DNA from 2 places in the Nostoc sp. EspVER01 genome. Region 1 is predicted to be linked to the other one. Evidence: predicted binding sites of a transcription regulator. Region 1 holds the regulator's gene; the other holds the start of a gene.
The links. The regulator NtcA, encoded in region 1, controls nitrogen genes in cyanobacteria. The targets are predictions, from matches to a motif close to TNTGTANNNNNNNNTACANA.
Positions count from the first base shown of each region.

Region 1 (3,434 bases):
TTATAAATTTTTAACTCTTAACTCCTCATTCCTCACTCCTAACTTTCTTACTCCTAACTCCTAACTTTATCGCGTCACATTCCCATAATTTCATATCCTGCATCTACATAGAGAATTTGTCCGGTAATTCCACTGGACAAATCACTACACAAGAAAGCCGCAGCGTTGCCCACTTCTAACTGAGTGACGGTGCGTCGTAGGGGAGCTACTTCTTCTACATGATGAATCATATCTAAAATCCCACCCACTGCTGAAGATGCCAAGGTACGGATGGGGCCTGCGGAGATGGCATTCACGCGAATATTTTGCGGCCCTAGTTCAGCAGCTAGGTAACGCACACTCATTTCTAACCCTGCTTTGGCAACTCCCATAACATTGTAGTTTGGGATTGCTCTGACACCGCCTAAATATGTCAAGGTGACGATACTACCTCCCTCTGTCATCAAAGGTTTGGCTGCACCACTTAACTGCACCAGCGAGTAGGTACTAATTTCTAAAGCGGTGTTGAACCCAGAACGAGAGGTTTGGCTAAAATCTCCACTTAAATCGTCTTTGCTAGCAAAGGCTAGACAATGGATGAGGATATCTAGCTTTCCCCACTGTTCGCGGATTGTCTCAAAGGTAGATTTAATTTGGTCTTCATCTTGGACATTACAGGGAAGAAACAAGCTGGGGTTGAGAGGTTCTACCAACTCCGCAACTTTTTTCTCCATCTTGCCGCGTTCATCCGGCAGGTAGGTAATGCCCAGGTTTGCTCCAGCTTTGTGCAGTTGTTGGGCGATGCCCCAGGCGATCGAGCGGTTATTGGCAATACCTGTAACAAGGGCATTTTTTCCAGTCAGATTTAGCATAAAAATTGTTAATGCGATCGATCATTAGGAGCATACTAGAATCTGAGGCACGTTTAGTCTTTGTTTTATACAGGATTGACAAAAATGAATATTGATAAGGGTGTTTGCTGTGACAAAAATCTTGATTTTTTATAAAGATATTCTCAAGATATCTTTATTTGTTCTTCAAAAAACCTTTTGAATACAGCTATTGGAACTACTTATCAACAATTAGTAGCTGAAAGGATCAAGAATTATGTATCATTGTAAACAAAGAGTTATGAAGAGATTAGTTTGAGTATAGGAAAGTACAGAAAGGTTGACGGTGCTTTATTCATTTTTCGGGTGTATTCTTAGGTAATCAGTTTTTGTTTTTCCGGCATTGGGTAGGGGAAGGGAGATGATCGTGACACAAGATAAAGCCCTAGCAAATGTATTTCGTCAGATGGCGACCGGGGCGTTTCCGCCAGTTGTGGAAACGTTTGAACGCAATAAAACGATCTTTTTTCCTGGCGATCCTGCCGAACGAGTTTATTTTCTTTTGAAAGGTGCTGTTAAACTTTCCAGGGTGTACGAGGCAGGAGAGGAAATAACGGTAGCGTTGCTGCGGGAAAATAGTGTTTTTGGTGTATTGTCATTGCTGACAGGAAATAAGTCGGATCGGTTTTACCATGCGGTTGCATTTACGCCTGCGGAATTACTGTCAGCACCAATTGAACAAGTGGAACAAGCACTCAAGGAAAATCCAGAATTATCAATGTTAATGCTGCGAGGTCTGTCTTCGCGCATTTTACAAACAGAGATGATGATTGAAACTCTTGCCCACCGAGATATGGGTTCTAGGTTGGTGAGTTTTTTGTTAATTCTTTGTCGGGATTTTGGCGTTCCTTGTGCAGATGGGATCACTATTGATTTGAAATTATCTCATCAAGCGATCGCAGAGGCAATTGGTTCAACTCGTGTTACCGTTACTAGGCTATTGGGAGATTTGCGTGAGAAAAAGATGATTTCTATCCACAAAAAGAAGATTACTGTGCATAAACCTGTTACCTTAAGTAGACAGTTCACATAAAAACAATTGGAGAAAGGGGAATAGGCGCGTGTTCTATTTTGAAAAATGACACTAATAGCTAGAGGTAAATCTAAAATTGAATAATTTCAGCTATTGCCAATTTCCACTTCTTTCCAGAGAATACTTAAAAGTAGTAGGCTGTATCTGGAAGGATTTCGGTAGCTAAAGATGACCACCGGATACATCCTCATCGCAGCAATTTTGATTCTGGGAGGCGTAATTGCCACCGTGGGCGATCGCATCGGCACACGAGTTGGCAAAGCCCGCCTCTCACTTTTTAAGCTTCGTCCGAAAAACACCGCGGTACTAGTAACAATTTTTACTGGTGGTTTGATTTCAGCATCAACTTTAGGGATTTTATTCGCTGCTGACGAAGGTTTGCGAAAAGGAGTCTTTGAGTTAGAAGATATTCAAACAGACCTCAGACAGAAACGGGAACAGTTAAAAACCGCAGAAACTCAGAAAAGTCAGGTAGAGGGTGAGCTAAACCAAGCAAGAATTGCCCAAGCAAAGGCACAACAGGACTTGCAGGCAATTAATCAATCCTTGCAGGCGGCAAATGCCAAACAAAGGCAAACACAAGCTCAGTTAAACCGCACCATTAGTCAACAAGCCCAAACTCAAACTCAACTCCAACGCACTCAAGGTCAGCTAGGACAAGTTGTAACTCAATACCAAAAAGCCATAGCTGAATTGCAAAGTGTTTATAACCAGAGAAAGGAACTACAGGCGGCAGTTGAACTATTGAAGACAGAACGTCAAAGACTGTATGCGGAAGCGAAAAAAGCCATTGACGAAGCTAAAACAGCAATTGAAAAACGCGATCGCGAACTTGCTAACCGTCAAGAAGCTATAGAAGCGCGCGATCAAAAAATTTCCCAACTGGATCAACTAATTCAAAAACGGAATGTAGAAGTTGCAGCACGAGAGCAAGTGATTGCCAAGCGGGAATCTCGCCTCAAAGAGTTGGAAGCACAACAGGAGCAACTAGAACAGGAAGTTGCAAGGCTGGAAAAATATTATCAGTCCTACCGCGACCTGCGTCTGGGTAAGCTAGCCTTAGTTCGTGGTCAAGTTCTGTCCGCGGCTGTAATTCGTGTTACCCAACCTGCTGCTGCTCGTCAGGCCGTGATACAACTTTTACAAGAAGCGAATCGCAACGCCAACCTGGAATTAAGTGAGCCTGGTGCAAATCCTGCCAATGTAGAATTACTGCGTGTGACCCAGGATAGAGTTGATCAATTAAGCAAGCAGATTGGCGATGGTAAAGAATACGTCGTGCGAATTTTCTCTGCTGGTAATTACGTCAGGGGAGAAAAGCAGATAGAATTTTTCGCCGATACAGCCCAGAATCAACTGGTTTTTTCGGGAGGCGCGGTGCTAGCCACGACTACTGCTGATTCCAAGACTATGACATCTTATCAGTTACAGCAGCGGCTAGAAATACTGATTTCTGCTTCCCAATTTCGTGCCCGTAATGCCGGAATTGTCGAAAATGTGCAAGTAGAGGGGACTTTTCTGCGTTTTGTCAG
Region 1 is NZ_JAVRCS010000052.1:801-4,234, reverse strand. Features, by position in the region: gene fabI (enoyl-ACP reductase FabI) at 75-851, opposite strand; gene ntcA (global nitrogen regulator NtcA) at 1,231-1,902, shown strand; gene RMX69_RS27060 (DUF3084 domain-containing protein) at 2,071-3,434, shown strand, end outside.

Region 2 (3,434 bases), on a different contig from region 1:
CACAAAGCATTGCAGCAAATGCTAAGTAGGGGTTAGATGTAGCATCTGGACAACGGAATTCTAAACGCTTGGCTTTGGGGTTCTTACCAGATAGAGGAATACGGATAGAAGCAGAACGGTTTCCTTCGGAGTAAGCCAAGTTAACAGGAGCTTCATAACCAGGTACTAAGCGCTTGTATGAGTTGGTACTAGGGTTGGTAATTGCCAACAGCGCTGGTGCGTGTTTGAGAAGACCACCAATGTAGTACAACGCCATATCGCTCAAACCAGCATACTTATCACCTGCAAACAGAGGTTGGCCGTCTTTCCAGATGGACTGGTGACAGTGCATTCCCGAACCGTTGTCGCCAAAAATTGGTTTTGGCATGAAGGTGACGGTTTTGCCGTATTTCTTGGCAACGTTCTTGATGACATATTTGTAAATCATCAACCAGTCAGCCGCTTCGATCAACTTCCCAAAGCGGAAACCTAGTTCGCACTGACCACCAGTGGCTACTTCGTGGTGATGCTTTTCAATGGGCACACCTAATTCTGCCATTGTCAACAGCATTTCTGTACGGATATCTTGGAAAGAATCCGTTGGTGAGACTGGGAAGTAACCTTCTTTGAAGCGTGGTTTGTAACCCAAGTTGGGTTTTGCATCTGTACCAGCTTTACCGGAATTCCAAGCACCTTCTTCGGAGTCTAAGAAGTAATAACCTTCGTTAGCAGTTTGAGCAAACCTAGCACTATCAAAGATAAAGAACTCAGCTTCAGGGCCAAAGAAGGCTGTATCACCAAGACCACTGGAAACCAGGTAATCTATTGCTTTTTGGGCAATAACGCGTGGGCAACGGTTGTAAGGTTCACCCGTGCGGGGGTCTTTAATACTACAAATTATACTTAGTGTTGGGACTTCCATAAATGGGTCGATCCAAGCAGTGTTGGGGTCGAGTACCATCGTCATGTCCGATTCGTTGATCGCTTTCCAACCCCGAATGCTGGAACCGTCAAAAGGTACGCCATCAGTGAACGCAGTTTCATCGATTTGGTTTTGGTACAGTGTGAGGTGCTGCCAAGTGCCTACTGTATCGATGAATTTGAGATCAATCAGCTGAATTTTTTCATCTTGAATTTTCTTCAAGAGTTCTTGTGGTGTTGTCATTGTTACTCCTTCTCTACCAATTTCCTAAAGTCAACCAGAATCTTACATTGCATCCTAACCCTGCTGATCTCAATCAGGCCGTGACACACCAGAAATATCTTAAATACTAGACATTAGCTGATTTTGTAGCTTGTACTACAGATATCTGGATTATCAGGTTATATTAACCTTTCAGCGTTCATCTGTACAAAACTGGAAAGTTCATCATATAGGGGTCAACTTTGACATAAAATCCTTATGTAGTGGATAGATTGTTTTTGTGCCGAATCTATTTTTAATAGCACAAAAATTTACTGGTGCATAAGTGCAGCCAAATAAATATCAAACCATAAATAGCAATGATTGGGAGAAGAAGGAATGCGCGATGCGGTAACAAGTTTAATTAAGAATTATGACTTAGCTGGTCGGTATTTTGACCGGAATGCGATCGATAGCCTAAAGTCTTACTTTGATAGTGGTACAGCAAGAGTACAAGCAGCGGCGGCAATCAATTCTAATGCGGCTGCACTTGTCAAGCAAGCTGGTTTAAAGTTATATGAAGAACTACCAGAATTGATTCGTCCTGGTGGAAATTCTTATACGACTCGTCGTTATGCGGCTTGTTTGCGGGATTTAGACTACTACTTGCGTTACGCCACCTATGCGTTGGTTGCTGGGAACACAAATGTGTTGGATGAACGAGTGCTGCAAGGGCTGCGGGAAACTTACAATTCTCTAGGAGTGCCTATTGGGCCTACTGTTCGTGGTATCCAGATTCTCAAGGATCTAATTAAGGAGCAAGTAGCAGCAGCAGGTGTGGTTAATACTGCTTTTGTAGATGAACCATTTGATCACATCACACGCGAGTTGAGCGAGATAGATATTTAGCATCTAGTTCTGGGACTAGGAATCGCAGAACTATACAAACAAAGTTCGTGTAAGTGGACTTAATCATGTATCGCACTTTGACTTGATTGGCAAGGTGCGTTTACTTTTATTAATGCAAAAAACTATTTCTTGTGTGACAAATTAATTAGTACTACAACGAGAATAAGTACTGGAAAAATTTTATACCTGCTCTTCTGATGTTTATTACTCATATAAATAATTTTTGCCAATAGTTCTATGAGTATTAATGATCTAGAATTTCTGCACGGTGCGGCTTTTCTTCGACTCCTCAAAGGAACATCTTATATCTCTATCAGTTATTTATCTTATATTTATTCATCTTTTTATACTATAAAAAGCTCAAATCAAGAATCAGCTATTCTATTTAAAATATCAAACTACAACCTGTTTGGATAGGAGGAAATCTTAAACCAACTCGTTCTAATGTTTTAGATCCTTCAGTAATTGATGTATTAGTGCCAGGTTCATTAGTTTTTCCTCAAAGCCCAGCCTATAAAAAAGATGAAATCGAGAATAATTTCCAAGAAATTAATAACCTTTTAATAAATTACCAAGGCAATAATCAATATTATGAAGTTGATATAGAATTTATCATTAAAATACTCAATTATACAAAAAGTCATTATGTCCTATCGGAAAAATGGGAAGATAAACGTATTATCAAAGGATTAACAGATATAAAATCAAAGGGTATGACAAAGGGTCGTTTAAATGTTCGTAGAGGTGAAAGAAATAATAATCAGGGATTAGACATGACGAGAAAAGATCCTTTTGAGTGGATGTTTGGCTTCGGATCAGGTAGATGGTCATTAGAAGCTAAAGAAAAATATCCTGATGTCCCAACATTAATTATTTGCTATCAAAAAGGTGAAAAAAGCAAGAAATGGGATGTCATCCTATATATCTACTATATCTACCTATGTTAGTTTTACCTAAACAAAAATTTGTTTTAATGTTTAATTATAATGAGGATGAATAGGTGATATTTTGAATTAGCGATCGCTCCTAGATGAAATGCATTAGCCTATCTTATCTAGACTAGAACCGCTATAAGCCACAATAGAAGTTGCCGATGTTTGAGGCGCTGATTATGGAAGAATTATTAACTCTGAAAGACTTGCTTGTTAAGGGCGATGTTCAAGGAGCATTAATTATAGTTGAAGAATTAGAGGAAATGAGCCGAAATGACATAATAAAGACGATTCGTAGCTATGCAGTGATTTTGCTGTTGCATTTGATTAAACAACAAGCTGAAAATCGCACTACTCGCTCTTGGGAAGTATCAATTCGGAATTCGGTTCGGGAAATTCAGCGGGAAAACAAGCGGCGCAAAGCTGGAGGCTATTATCTTGCGCCAGAAGAATTACTAGAAACCTTAGCAGAAGCCTATTTAAATGCCATT
Region 2 is NZ_JAVRCS010000002.1:79,191-82,624, forward strand. Features, by position in the region: gene glnA (type I glutamate--ammonia ligase) at 1-1,144, opposite strand, end outside; gene apcB (allophycocyanin subunit beta) at 1,502-2,011, shown strand; gene RMX69_RS02345 (hypothetical protein) at 2,488-2,958, shown strand; gene RMX69_RS02350 (DUF29 family protein) at 3,123-3,434, shown strand, end outside.
Region 2: glnA (type I glutamate--ammonia ligase) is a predicted target of NtcA. The motif match lies at 1,267-1,286, and genes of this name have one in related genera.